2 regions of the Ruegeria sp. H4 genome follow, and region 1 is predicted to be linked to the other one. Evidence: riboswitches for the same ligand, from Rfam matches in the RefSeq annotation. Region 1 holds a riboswitch; the other holds the start of a gene.

What was found. Region 1 has a riboswitch for cobalamin ahead of ACR0KG_RS10990 (hypothetical protein). Riboswitches for the same ligand answer to the same signal wherever they lie in the genome.
Region 2: linked by a shared signal. The riboswitch ahead of ACR0KG_RS18990 (energy-coupling factor ABC transporter permease) and the one ahead of ACR0KG_RS10990 (hypothetical protein) in region 1 are both predicted to bind cobalamin.

The regions. Positions count from the first base shown of each region.
Region 1 is NZ_JBQFOC010000001.1:2,249,056-2,256,480, forward strand. Features, by position in the region: gene ACR0KG_RS10965 (M24 family metallopeptidase) at 1-687, shown strand, start outside; gene ACR0KG_RS10970 (maleate cis-trans isomerase family protein) at 687-1,481, shown strand; gene ACR0KG_RS10975 (hypothetical protein) at 1,501-1,812, opposite strand; gene ACR0KG_RS10980 (tyrosinase family protein) at 1,831-3,249, opposite strand; gene speB (agmatinase) at 3,361-4,323, opposite strand; cobalamin riboswitch at 4,492-4,697, shown strand; gene ACR0KG_RS10990 (hypothetical protein) at 4,824-5,135, shown strand; gene ACR0KG_RS10995 (HD domain-containing protein) at 5,325-5,945, shown strand; gene ACR0KG_RS11000 (PP2C family protein-serine/threonine phosphatase) at 6,138-6,956, opposite strand; gene ACR0KG_RS11005 (serine/threonine protein kinase) at 7,037-7,425, opposite strand, start outside.
Region 2 is NZ_JBQFOC010000004.1:160,364-167,788, forward strand. Features, by position in the region: gene ACR0KG_RS18965 (P-II family nitrogen regulator) at 1-140, shown strand, start outside; gene ACR0KG_RS18970 (ammonium transporter) at 174-1,484, shown strand; gene ACR0KG_RS18975 (aspartate/glutamate racemase family protein) at 1,621-2,310, shown strand; gene ACR0KG_RS18980 (amino acid aminotransferase) at 2,389-3,573, opposite strand; gene sseA (3-mercaptopyruvate sulfurtransferase) at 3,573-4,427, opposite strand; cobalamin riboswitch at 4,571-4,784, shown strand; gene ACR0KG_RS18990 (energy-coupling factor ABC transporter permease) at 4,840-5,517, shown strand; gene ACR0KG_RS18995 (CBU_0592 family membrane protein) at 5,533-5,802, opposite strand; gene ACR0KG_RS19000 (helix-turn-helix domain-containing protein) at 5,802-6,362, opposite strand; gene ilvD (dihydroxy-acid dehydratase) at 6,469-7,425, shown strand, end outside.

The DNA.
Region 1 (7,425 bases):
GGTGAGGTCGCTTCGACCATGGTGGCGGCGGGTCGTGCAGCCATTGGGGATGGGGTGCCCGAATATGAGGTTGCGATTGCCACCTCGCAAGCAGGAACCCGCAAAGCAGCAGAACTTTTGGCGGCGCATTATGAAGACAGCGACATGTCACCCAACATGCATTTCCTGCAGATTTTGGCCTCAGGCGATCAACTGACCAAGACCCATCATCGCGCGACCAACCGTATCATGCGCCATGGCGAGCCGGTGTTCTTGTGCTTCTGCGGGTTGACCAATTTTCACCGGTTCAAGGTTGGCTTTGACCGCATGTTCTGGATCGGCGATCCCGACCCAAAGCAGGTCGCAATCTACGAGGTCGCCGTCGCAAGCCAACAAGCTGCGCTGGATGCGCTCAAACCCGGTGTGACCGCAGAAACTGTGCATGCCACCTATGCCGAAGTCATTCAGGACGCCGGGTTTGAATATCCGTTTCGCTGCGGCCGGGCTACAGGTTTCAGCTTTCTTGAGGCACCGCAGCTGGTAACCGGGGACAAAACCGTCATTCAGCCCGGTATGGTCTTTGCCGTCGATGGCGCGGTTGCGACCAATGACTTTCGCGCACAGGTTGGCGATACGTTCATCGTTACCGAAACCGGCTGGGAACAGGTTACACATCACCCCAAGGCAATTGAGGAGGTCATCGTCTGATGTTTAAGACCGGAGATATTGTGCACTCGATACCTCGCACGCCGCTTATGGGTGGCGGTATCGCTCATCGTGGCAGCTTGGGATTCATTTTGATGTCGACCGATCTTGCCAGCGAGGCGGATTTGAATGCGATGGCCCCCGAAGGCGTCGGCATTCATATCACCCGCCTGAAGACTGACGACTATACAACAAATGAAACTCTGGCCCGCCACATCGATCACATGGCCGACGCCGCTTCGCGCCTACAGCCCGATGTGAAACCATCCGTTATCAGCTACAGCTGCACGTCGGGGTCGATTGTTTGCCGCGAAGAGAACGTCTTTCGAGAAATCCGCAAAGGCGCGCCATATGCGCAACCGATGTGCATTGTCACTGGCGTCATGGACGCCCTGCGTGAGGTTGGTGCCAAACAGATCGTCGTTGGCACACCTTATCTGGATGACGTTAACACCGCCGAGGCCGAATATCTATTGGCCGCAGGGTTCGATGTTCTGGACATTCAAGGCCTGTGTCTTGCAACCGGTATTGAGTTCGGCAAGGTCGAGCCATCTTATTGGAAAGAATTTGCCCTAGAGATCGACCGGCCCGAAGCCGATGCAATCTTCTTGTCCTGTGGGGGTATCAGATCATTGGAAGTGGTGGATGAGATTGAACAGGCAGCAGGCAAACCGGTCATCACATCGAACCAGGCGCAATTCTGGTCCTGTCTACGCCGCGCAGGAATTATGGATAAGCTTGAAGGATTCGGACAAATCTTCGAACACCCTGGTAGGCATCTAAGCAAAACTGGCTAAGTTCTTCAAATTCCAAACACTACTCGACCTCAGATACATCGAGATTCAGCTCTTTGAAGTCGCTTCCTTCTTCAATACGAACTTGAACGCGATCCCCAACTGAAAGCTTCAGATCATCGGTATCCGGAGGCAGGCGAAACAACAGCATTGCGCGTTCCTGCGCCGTCGATCCGACCCCTCTGCCATACAAAGTTGCGCTGCCGATCTGCCGCTCATTCTCGTTTGCATCAATATGCCAGGCCTGAAGAAAACCACCCGCTTCTGGGACACGGCGCAGCCAGATCCTTAGAACCCTGTCTTTGACAGCTTTATCCGTAAGTCTAACGTCCAAGGATCCGACCCCAGCAGTTTAGGTTTTGGCATAGGTTCTTAGCGAACATTGATCATAGACCAGCGTCTCGGGCGCGACGGACTCACCTTTGTCATCCAGCGTCACAAGGTAAATCTTCAGGTTTTTTACCGTCTTCTTTCGACCAATAAAGCGCCGCAAACCGCGTGTGATGTCCAGCCGATACCGCGTGTGTTCATATCTAAGCGGATGCTTGTATCTTTGATCATAGTCATCACGGACGGCTAAGGCAGGGTTACAGTGACCCGGCGCGCCCGGACAGGTGCCATGGCCAAAAAACACAAGGCGCCCCGCATAGCTTTTGTCTTTGTACCCAGTTGAGGCATCGCAATTGGCGTTGTCGACATAGGCACGCAGCTCAAAGCTTTCGGTCGGCGGTCGCATGCGATGGAATTCAAGTTCGGCCCTGACAAATCCGGCTTTCACTGTGCCCAGCCGAACCTCGGTGACATGACTTGCTGCCGCTGACAATGTGGCCACGGGTGCGCTGTCCGAGGTTCCCAAAGCACCAATCGCGGCTTCAACGGAATCCTCGGAATAGATGTATCTGAGCGAGGTTTCCGCGTCGATCAAATCGCGGCCCACCCGACCGTCATATACGACTGTGTCGAGAACATGCTGTGGAACATTGGCCCCGGGCCATAGCGCCTGCCAATCTGCCCAAACCTTGTCGCACATCGCATGGTGCAGCCAGAATACCGGGTCATATGAGGCAGACACTGTGCTACCCATATCTCCAATCGAGCGGGGCAAGGGCGACGATGTATCCGTGCCCCCCGTCAGGACGTGGATACCGCCATGAGCCGCGAAGTTGAAATCGGCTTGGAAGGCTTCAAAGTTTGGGTTGGTCAAATAGCGCTCAACCTCATCCTCCAGCAACGGGATATTGCTACGCAGGCGCGTCGTGTATCTGCGTGTAAAGACCTCATCGCCGGTCAGACCCAGGGCAATGCTGCGATAGAGACTGCGCGCGCGGGCCAGCGGGTTGGGAACTTCGTCCCCGGCACTGTTTGTGTAGGTCGCATCGTCCACTACTTTCGGCAGCCCGTTCGTGGCGTGCGTCGCGGTAGCAAACTGCGTCCAATCCCAATAAGGAAGCGTAAGTTCGAGTTCGTCGTCCCCGCGCTTCCACTGAAGCGCGCTGTTGAGCGCTTTTTCGAATGAATAGACATAGGACCGGTGCCAGGTCAGAAACGTACGGTCATCATCGTGACAAAGGTCCTGATCATAACCGTGGCCGCGCGCCAATGCGAAATATCCGCGCCGATCACCCATCGCGATGTCCGAGATTTCGTACATCGCAGCATAGGCGTCGCGCAGGTCCTGAATATCCTCCTCGCGCAATCTGATCAGGTCGAAACGGATCAGCGGCAACCCGGCTTGTTTTCTTAGAAAGTTCAGTTTGGCAATCGTTGTCATCTAAAAATCCCCCTTAAGGAGTGCTTCAATGCGCCCAGTATAGCATAAAACCGCCGCCGATGGCGGTGGCACGCTCAAACGCTCGGCACAACTAGATGACGATTGGCAGATCTAACGCTGCTCTTTCTCATGCAGCACGCGCCCAATGATGTTCATTAGCAACTGGGCCGCAAGGATTTGGGTGGAGCTGGTGGCGTCATAATCCGGGGCAACTTCAACCAGATCGAGACCGACAATGTCGCCCCGCTTGGCCAGACCTGCCATGAGCTCTAGCACTTCGTAGTAAATGAATCCGCCATGGCTTGGTGTACCTGTACCTGGGGCGATGGATGGGTCGAAGGCATCAATGTCTATAGTCACATAATACCGCGCGCCTCCTGGAATGCGGGCCAGCATCCCATCGACCCCCATTTTGCGGAATTGCCGGACAGATTGGATGTCTGATCCCATGGCGCGGGCATCCGCATAGCCATCCTTAGCGGTGGACGACACATTGCGAATGCCGATCTGACTGAGGCCGGTGACATAGGGTTTTTCGGCGGCACGGCGCATTGGGTTTCCGTGGCCATAGCGCACCCCATGCCGTTCATCGACAAAATCCAGGTGCGCGTCGATTTGCACCACATGAATTGGTTCTTGATCATCAAAGGCATTGATGCAGGGGATATTGATCGAATGATCGCCGCCCAAGACGACCGGTAGCGCCCCCGCCTCCAGTATTTTGCGCACCCCAAACTCGATATTTGCATGGCTTTTCATTGTGTCGGTATGCACGATGTCTGCATCGCCGATATCAACAATGGTTACTTTGGACGGATCCAGATAGGTGACATCATCTTCGTGATCATAGGCTCCTGCATGGCCGAATGAGAACAGCGTCGACGCCTCACGGATCGCGCGTGGCCCCATCCGCGCCCCGGACCGCCATTGACAGCCAAAATCATACGGGGCGCCAAGAACCGCAACGTCGGCGTCAATCGCGTCCCAATCCTCGACATAGGGATACTTGCCAAAGGTACAGATACCAACGAAAGGCAGGTTCAATCGGCCGGAGTCGTAGCCATGGTTCGACATATACGTGTTCTTTCTGTTCAGATCGTCAATTTCTGTGAACATTAAGGCACCCGAATGCCACGCCCTGTAAAGTCTTTGCATGGATTGAACTCACTGCCGTTTCAGCTTTGGCGGACATTTTAGCGTAGTCAGATTGCGCCAAACCCAGTGGACATAGTGAATCGCGTATGAGACAGTGAACGCGATGGTGTCCGGCTCGGTTCGAGTCGGCTGAAAAGGGAACACGGTGCGGGTTCATACCCAATTCCGTGACTGCCCCCGCAACTGTAAGCGGCGAGCGACCCCGTTGGAAACCACTGAGCCCTAGGGTTCGGGAAGGAACGGGAAAGCGTTGACCCGCAAGTCAGGAGACCTGCCATCTACGGTGTGTGATGCCATGCGCCGCAGTCAACTTGAACCCGGGCGGGGTGCCTTGGGAACGGCAGAGACGACCGAAGGACCAAGCGTCCCCGGCACATCACCGTGACCAGCCACACTCCTCCCCTTGCGCGGAGGGCGCGATGTTATTGGAACGGACGATTATTCAACTCGATACAGGCCCCATGCCTGCGGATGAAGCACGTCAGATGGGACAGCTTGGCTATATGCAATGGATCGCGGGTGTTCCTGGCAATGCCTGCTATGAAGTAGCTGCGAGGCATGCTTACGAAACAGCTGCACCATTTAAAGATCACTCACCTGCCGTTGCAGCGTTCTGCGACTTGCTTTTGACTTCGCTGGAGCAACCATTCAGACCTTTGCCGCTTGCCATGCCAAAACGTGAAAGGCGTGGCGGCGCGCAGGCCCGCCGATCTTTTCGCATGCCGCTGTGACATAGAACGGGCTGCTGGATTATCGCACGGCTTTGTGCTCTTAAAAGACGTCGATACCCACCTCCGGCGACTACAAATTTCACCGGCACAACAGGTTTCATTTGCCGAGTCCGGTGTTTGCGTGGATAGTCCGGAATTACACGCTTGCTTGCGCCCGCTGACCCACACTTAAACGCCAAAGGACATGCTATGGATCAGGTGAAATTCACGCAGATGAAGGACGGGGACAAAGAGGACTACACCTTCCTCGATACTCTGGAGCGTGAGTACTGCAAAGGAACGGCAGATCGTTTGCTGGAGGCTATGGAGAGGCTCGACAAAAGCCTGTCCGGCTATCAAGTCACACGTCTTGGCCATTCGGTGCAGTCAGCAACCCGCGCCTGGTTTGACGGGGCAGACATAGATTGGATCGTTGGCGCCTTGCTGCATGATATCGGTGACATCTATGCGCCGCATAATCACGATGAATATGCGGCCTCAATCCTCAAACCCTTCCTACGCGAACAGGTCACGTGGTGCGTGCATACCCATGGGGATTTTCAGCTTGTTTACTTCGGAGAGCACGTAGGCGCGAACCCCGAAAAACGCCAAGCTCATCGTGACAGCATCTATTTCGATGACTGTGCCGAGTTCTGTGAACGCTGGGATCAATCGAGTTTTGATCCCGCTTATCCCAGCAAACCACTGTCTTTCTTTGCAGATATGGTGCGTGAGGTGTTTGATCGCACACCCTATGATCCGGCTGTTGTTCAACCTGGCGTCCGGGTTCCGCTCACCGATGACGCCGTTGCTGAAATGCGATGGGCGTAGGATGTATTCGATCTAGTCAAATCACGGCCTGCTTTGTTCAAACATGCGGAGTTGGTAGAGGTGATTTGATACTCGTTCAGCACAAAAACGGGCCAATCGCCACTACGAAAATCGAAGAAATCAGTTGCGACAAGGCAGCTTACAATAAGTGCAGATGCGCCACGACATCAGTTCAACGCCAGCTATCAACGCCTAAGAACAAACCTTTGCAACAGAGAAAGCTATGTTGTCCTGATCTGGATCATCAAGGCTAATCAAGGCTCTGATCAACTTATCCGCAATAGCGTCGCAACTCACTTCATGATTGCGCGTGACAACCTCTTGAATGTCCTTGTCTTCTAGAAACTGAAGCCCATCCGAAGCTGCAATGAGAATATCATCTGGCAGAAGCTTAAACGGGTCTGAAGGGCAATCGATCTTCGCGATGTCGCCACCATGTATGACAGACGTAAGTATGTTTCTATCGGGGTGATTTCGGGCCAAATCGGGATCCAACATGCCAAGTTTCGCCATCATATCGATTTGAGGCGCCATTGAATGATCCTCGTTCAGCTGTATTAGCTCGCCAGACCGCCAGAGATAGAGCGGCGAGTCCCCGACGGAAAACCAATACGCGCGATCTTCGATGCAGATCAGTATGAGAAGCGTAGCTCCCATTCCCTTTACATTCAGATCGTTGCGGCTGGCTTCGAAAATCTGCTTGTTCGCGCGCTCGGCACTGTCATGTAAGAATGCGACAACTTCCGAATTTGACGAGTCTTTGTTCAGCCCGGCGGCCAACCAACCTTTCATCACCTCACAAACGATCAGGTTAGAGGCAACATCCCCTGCCGCGTGGCCACCCATACCATCTGCCAGAACCACGAACCCTAACTCCGATCCGATCGGCTTTTCAGAAAGAATGGCATCTTCCTGATACTCGCGGGCACCCTGGTTAAGCACGGTTGAAATATCGAAGACTTCACGCAGGCGTTCCTCCGCCTGTTGAAATCTGGGCTCGTGAACTTGCATCAGAGATCTTTCAGAATGAGACACTTGAATTTCCTTCAAGGCAATGTAGGCGGCTCTTAACTATAAAAGCCGCCAAAGCATTAATGCGTAAGTGGCAGATCCACCGATTGCAGTTCGCCATTCCGCGCGATGGTCAACAACGCAAGCTCTGCACCTGTATTGCTAAGCTCTTCGAACAACTGGGTAATACCGTTCTCACCCTCGATGGAAATCTGCGAAGCGGTTTCTGATACGACAATATCGCCCACGCGAACTGATTTGGCCGACGCCGGAGCACGCAATACCTTACTGATCCATTTCCCATTGCCGTTGGTGACCGTAATGAACTGAACTCCATTTGTGAGCTCAACCACCTTACCCGTTTGAAGGGTCAGGTTCTTTTCAGAAACCGGGCTATCTTCTTCGGTTCTGACCCGCATATCCACCAGAATTTCACCACTTTCGGGATTGGCCTCACGCGATTGGATTG
Region 2 (7,425 bases), on a different contig from region 1:
CCACGATGGCCGACCAGATTGTTGAGACCATCACCAACACCGCCAAGACCGGCAAGATCGGTGACGGCAAGATTTTCGTCCTTGATGTCGAGCAGGCCATGCGCGTGCGGACCGGGGAAACAAACGAAGAGGCGCTCTGAGCGCCGACACTCACATAAATTCGAGGACTGACAATGAACCTGATGAAATCTCTCATCCCTGCCGCCGCGCTTGTCGTGCTGCCGCAGATGGGTCTGGCGCAAGAGGCCGCTACCGGCGAAGCCGCGCTGCACACCCAGTATATCTTTACCACCCTGCTGTTCCTGATGGCGGGCTTCCTGGTCTTCTTCATGGCGGCAGGCTTTGCCATGCTGGAAGGCGGTTTGGTGCGTTCCAAGAACGTCGCCATGCAGATGACCAAAAACGTGGCACTGTTTTCCATTGCCGCGATCATGTACTGGTTGATTGGCTTCAACACAATGTATCCCGGCGACTTCAATGGTTTCTTTGCCATTGGCGGCCCAACCGTGCTTGATCCAGTTGGTGTTGACCCGGCCGAGGCTGCTTTGGACTATGCCTCAATCGGTTCGGACTTCTTCTTCCAGCTGGTCTTTGTGGCTGCAACCGCCTCGATCGTGTCCGGCGCCGTGGCCGAACGGATCAAGCTGTGGCCGTTCTTGATCTTCGTGGTCGTGCTGACCGGTATCATGTACCCGATCTCTGGCTCCTGGCAGTGGGGCGGCGGCTGGCTGTCCGAAGCTGGCTTCTCGGATTTCGCTGGTTCTACAGTTGTGCACTCTGTCGGTGGCTGGGCAGCTCTGGCTGGCTGTCTGATCCTTGGCCCGCGTATCGGCAAGTATAAAGACGGCAAGGTTCACCCGATGCCCGGTTCGAATCTGGCGCTGGCCACCTTGGGTACCTTCATCCTGTGGCTGGGTTGGTTCGGCTTCAACGGCGGCTCACAGCTGGCCATGGGCACCGTGGGTGACGTAACCGACGTGTCGCGCATCTTTGCCAACACCAACATGGCTGCCGCATCTGGTGCAGTTGCTGCCCTGATCCTGACCCAGGTTCTGTATAAGAAGCCTGACCTGACCATGGTGCTGAACGGCGCGCTGGCCGGTCTGGTCTCGATCACCGCTGAACCTCTGGCTCCGACCCTGTTTGGCTCGCTATGGATCGGTGCAGTTGGCGGTATCATCGTGGTCTTCGCGGTTCCGATGCTGGACAAGTTCAAGATCGACGACGTTGTTGGTGCCATCCCTGTTCACCTGTTCGCAGGCATCTGGGGCACCATCGCCGTGATCTTCTACGGCGAGGCCAGCCTGATTACCCAGCTGACCGGTATCGTCGCATACGGTGTGTTCACTTTCGTCGGCGCTCTGATCGTGTGGTCCATCCTGAAAGCGGTAATGGGCATCCGTGTCAGCGAAGAGGACGAGATCAACGGCCTCGACATGGCAGAACTGGGTATGGAAGCTTATCCGGAATTCTCTAAAGGCTAAGACCTGGGACAGACACTGCAAAACCGGGCGTTCGCGCCCGGTTTTTTTTGTTCTGGGTACACTATGATTTCTTGACGAGATCATCCGATGGCGGCACTTCAGATAGGATCAAGCGGCGCAGGTTTCGGAGCATATCGTGAAAACAATCGGCATTCTCGGTGGCATGTCTGCGGCTTCGACGCGGATTTACTACCGTATCCTATGCGACTTGACCCGAGATCGTCTTGGGGGTCTGCACTCACCCCAGTTGCTCATCCGCTCACTGGATTTTGCGGAAATCGAAACCCTGCAGGTCCAGGGGGATTGGGACTCTGCCGGGCACATTCTGAACCAAGAGGCATTGGCTTTGGAACGCGGCGGGGCTGATTTCATCATTCTCGCGACCAACACGATGCACAAACTGGCCCAGCAAATGATGGCGGGCGTTTCGATTCCGTTGCTGCATATTGCCGATGCAACGGCACACGCCATTCAAGATGTCGGGCTCCAATCGCCCGGTTTGATGGCAACAGCTTTCACCATGCAGCAGACGTTTTACACGGATCGCCTGCGCGCGGCTGGATTGGCCCCCGTTCTGCCGACCCTTGAAGACCAACAGACAACACATCGCATAATCTATGAAGAACTATGCAAGGACATCGTCAAGGAACAAAGCCGCTCGGACTTTGTCGGAATTGCGCAGCGGTTACACGACGCGGGTGCGGATTGCCTCATTCTCGGCTGCACTGAAGTGGGCATGTTACTGAACACTGAAAACGTGCCCTACCCGGTGTTCGACACCACACATATTCACTGCCAAGCCGCGTTGGACATGGCTTTGTCCTGACGCCCGGATCAACGGAATTTGCAATTGAAACGAAAAAGGCCGCGCGAATGACGCGGCCTTTGCCAATAAGTGCGAGTATTAAACCCCGACGTCGACAATCGCCTGTGCCAAGATCGGAACGGTCGTCGCGTTTAGACCTGCAATATTCAACCGGCTGTCCCCCACCATATATATGCCGTGATCGTTGCGCAGTTGCTCGACCAGTTCGGGGGCCGCGCCGAGGCGTGAGAACATGCCGCGGTGCTGGGCGACAAAGCCGAACCGGTCTGATCCGGTCAGCCTCTGCAACTCGCCGGCCAGTTGCTGACGCAGCCCCAGCATCGAAAGGCGCACCTCCTCCAGCTCAGCGGCCCAATCTGCGCGCAAGGCGTCGTCGTTCAGGATGGTGGTCACGACCCGTGCGCCATGGTCCGGCGGAAACGAGTAGTTCTGGCGGTTCAGGAAGGCCAGCGTCGACTGGTTCAATGCCGTCTGCGCCGCATCATCGCTGATCGCCATCAGCAGGCCGGTCCGCTCACGATAGACGCCGAAGTTCTTCGAACAAGACGCCGCGATCAGGCAGCGCTTGACCGACGATGCCACCAGACGGGTTGCCTGCGCGTCTTCCTCAAGACCGTCGCCGAAACCCTGATAGGCGATGTCGATCATGGCAACCAGCCCAAGCTCGTTGATCAGGTTCACCACCTCTTGCCACTGCACGGGGTTCAAGTTTGCGCCGGTCGGGTTATGGCAGCAACCATGCAGCAGAACCACGTCGCCCGCCTTGGCAGTTTTCAGGTCCTCGATCATACCGTCGAAATCAACGCCGCGGGTTTCGCCGTCAAAATAGCGATACGGAACCGCCTCGATACCCAAGTAGCTCAGGATCGACAGGTGGTTTGGCCATGTCGGGTTCGATACAAACACGCGCGCCTCAGGATTGGCCATGCGGATCATCTCGAACGCTTGACGGCAGGCACCCGTCCCGCCCGGTGTCGCAACGGCGGCAATTTTGGTACGCGGCACCGTATCGCCAAGGATCAGCCCGATCATCGCATCGGCATAGGCCGGATCACCTGCCAGACCGGTATAGGCTTTGCTCTCCTGCTCCTCCAGAATGCGCTTTTCGGCGGCTTTGACCGCACGCATTACCGGGGTAACACCTTCGGCATTCTTGTAGACGCCGACACCCAGGTCGATCTTCTGATCACGCGGGTCTTCGCGGTACATCTGCATCAGCGCCAGGATTTTGTCGGCGGGCTGCGGTTTGAGGTTCTCGAACATCAGATTTCTCCGGTTGCGACGGGCAGGGTTGGGAAGGCACCCCATTCAGCCCAGGAGCCGTCATAAAGCGCGTGGTCTTTTTTGCCCATGCGTTCAAGCGCAAGGCTTAGGATTGCAGCGGTCACGCCTGAACCGCACGAGGTGATCGCCGGTTTATTCAGATCCACGCCTGCGGCCTCAAACACGGCGCGGCACGCATCGGGCGACTTCATCGTGCCGTCACTATTTAGCAGGCTGCCAAAGGGCACGTTGCGCGAGCCTGGTATGTGGCCCGATCGCAGCCCTTCGCGCGGTTCAGCCTCGGTTCCGGCAAAGCGGGCGGCGGCACGGGCATCGATGATCTCATGATCAGCCAGTTTGGCGGCGGCGGACACCTGTGTTACGTCGCGTACCAGATGGTTCTGTACCCGGACGGTCATATGGCGATCCCGGATCACAGGGGGCAGATCTTCGACCTCTCGCCCTTCGGCCTGCCATTTCGGCAAACCCCCGTCCAGAACGGCGATATTCTCTTGCCCCATCAGACGGAACAGCCACCAGACCCGCGCGGCCGACATCAGCCCGGCCCCGTCATAGACGACCACCTGATGACCATCGCCCACGCCGATCGCCCGCAGGCGTGACATGAACTTCTCGACCGGCGGCGCCATATGCGGCAAGTCCGAGCGGTGGTCCGAAATGTCATCAATATCGAAGAAGCGCGCGCCGGGGATGTGGCCCGCATCATATTCCGCCTTGGCATCGCGATTCTGCGCGGGCAGATACCACGACCCGTCCAGAATCCGCAGATCCGGGTCCTTGATATGCGCAGCCAGCCAGTCGGTAGATACCAGGGTTTTCGGATCGTCTTGCATCAAAGCCTCCCCTAAGCGAGTCTGAGTTTCCCTATATCCGAGCGGCCAAACGTGCAAGCCATGCCAAGGCCTGCACCCCCCGGCGCGCTGACAATTTTTTCCAAACATACACGTTTGCCTGCTTGACAGGCGGCACCCCGCGCCAGACACCTGCCGGACATGGTTTCCAAAGGGGAATTCCCCCTGAGGAATGAAAAGGGAATCCGGTGCGACAGTACCTGTCAATTCCGGAACTGCCCCCGCAACTGTAGGCGGAGTTTCGCCCCATCATGGCCACTGACCGAGGCAATCGGTTGGGAAGGCCGGGATCGAAGCCAATCCGCAAGTCAGGAGACCTGCCATGTGCAAACCGGGCGAAAGCCCAATTCTTAAACCTTTCTGCCGTCGGGTGTGACGGGAAGGAGACTAAACTATGCATATCGAACCGGGCGTCGTAAATGGCGCCAAACTTGTCTTGAGCTACGCCACCGCAACTGGCGTAGGGCTCTATACCGCTAAACTGGCATGGGACAGCCTGAAAAGCAGCGGCCTTGCCAGCCTGGCCATTCGCTCAGCCCTGACCACCGGGCTGGTTTTCACCTTCTTTGAGGTGTTGCCGCACTTCCCGGTCGGGGTGTCGGAGGTTCATTTTATTCTGGGATCGACCCTGTTTTTGTTGTTCGGTGCGGCCCCTGCCGCTATCGGCCTGATCGCGGGCTTGTTTATCCAGGGGTTTTTTCTGGCGCCTTTCGACCTGCCACAGTTCGGAATGAACATGACAACGTTGCTGGTACCGTTGTTTGCCTTGCAGGCCTTGGCCAACCGCATCATTGCGCCGAATACAGCCTATATTGATCTGAAGTATTCTCAGGCACTTGCGCTATCGACGGCCTATCAGGGCGGTGTCGTCATCTGGGTGGCGTTCTGGGCCTTTTATGGCCAAGGATTTGGGGCCGAGAACTTTACAGCGGTCGCCAGTTTCGGCGCTGCCTACATGCTGGTTATTCTGATCGAACCGCTGGCCGATCTAGCCGTGTTGGCCGCAGCAAAATCCATGCGAGGTCTGGGCCGGATTGGGCTGTTTACGCCCCGCCTCCACAACGCTGTATAACCCTATTGCGCCGCGCTACCCAGCGCGGTGCAACCTGAAATGCTGAACAATTCCGATCACGCTTATGATGATCCAAAAGCCTTCAATCAGCATCGACGCCAGATTGAAGTTCTGAAGCAACGAATAGACGATCAAAACAGACCCCAGCAGGTTCACCACGGGAAACGCCAGATCTTCGGAATTCATATACCGCATCTGCGTCGCGAAATAGGCGGCAACCACGATCAGAGCCCCGAAGGAACCGATGGCGTCCACGATGGTCAGACTGTTGAAAAACTCACTCATCAATGAACCTTGCCGTTTTCCTGAACATCCGGCTGTTGCGCATAGTGATGCATGTTCAAAAACGCCGCCCCTTCAGCACCTGCGCGATATCCGTGCGGGACATCCGCTGCAAATCGAAGTCCCTGCCCCGTTTGCAAAGACACCCAAGCCTCACCTTTCAGAATGTCCAGCGTGCCGCTGAGCACAAAGACCTCCTCGGTCACACCAGCGGCATGGGCAGGGGACTCATGGCTTTGGTTCGGGTCGAGGTTGACGTGAAATGTCTCTGCCCCCAAGGCCGGATCAAAGGGGAAAACGATCTTGACCTCGATACTGCCGGGAAAGGTAACGGTTTGAAAAACCGACGGATCACCATTCACGGTGTCGATCAACGCGCTGAGCGGCAGCTGAAATCCTTTGGCAATCTTCCAGAGCGTGGCGATCGTCGGGCTTGATTCGCCGCGTTCGATCTGACCTAGCATCGCTTTGCTGACACCGGTGATTTCGGCAACTTTCGACAGGCTCAACCCCGAAGCGGCCCGCACATCCCTTAGTTTCAGTGTTATTTCGTCCGGAGCCATGCCGTTGTCTTTCGAATCCTCTTGTGCGTTATAGCGCACATATGATACGTGCGCTATAACGCACATTCCCCGCATATCGCAACCGGGGCAAAAGGGAAACAGCATCATGCCAATGTACCGATCCAGAACCTCTACCCACGGCCGCAACATGGCCGGTGCCCGCGGCCTGTGGCGTGCCACCGGTATGCAGGACGATGATTTCGGCAAGCCGATCATCGCCATTGTCAACTCCTTCACTCAATTCGTGCCGGGTCACGTCCACCTGAAGGATTTGGGCCAGATGGTCGCGCGAGAGGTTGAAAAGGCTGGCGGTGTTGCCAAGGAATTCAACACCATCGCGGTGGATGACGGCATCGCCATGGGCCACGACGGGATGCTCTATTCCTTACCCTCGCGCGAAGTAATCGCGGATTCGGTGGAATACATGGTCAACGCCCATTGCGCCGATGCGATGGTCTGTATCTCGAACTGTGACAAGATCACGCCAGGCATGTTGATGGCTGCGATGCGTCTGAACGTTCCAGCGATCTTTGTCTCGGGCGGGCCGATGGAGGCTGGTAAAATCGACATCGCTGATCTGGATGCCAAGAAGATCGACCTTGTAGATGCCATGGTCGCCGCCGCTGACGACCGGTTCACCGACGAGCAGGTTCAGCATATCGAGGAAAACGCCTGCCCCACTTGCGGCTCGTGCTCGGGCATGTTCACGGCGAACTCAATGAATTGTCTGGCCGAGGCACTGGGTTTGGCACTGCCAGGCAATGGCTCCACCCTCGCCACTCATGCGGACCGCAAACAGCTGTTCCTTGAAGCAGGTCGCCGGATCGTCGAGATCACCAAGCGGCACTACGATCTGGACGAAAAAGGCTTCCTGCCACGCGAGATCGCAACGTTTGATGCCTTCGAGAACGCCATGAGCCTGGATATCGCCATGGGTGGATCGACCAACACGGTCCTGCATCTGCTGGCAATCGCCCACGAAGGCGGCGTCGATTTCACCATGTCCGACATGGACCGGTTAAGCCGTAAGGTGCCGTGCCTGTGCAAAGTCGCACCGAACACC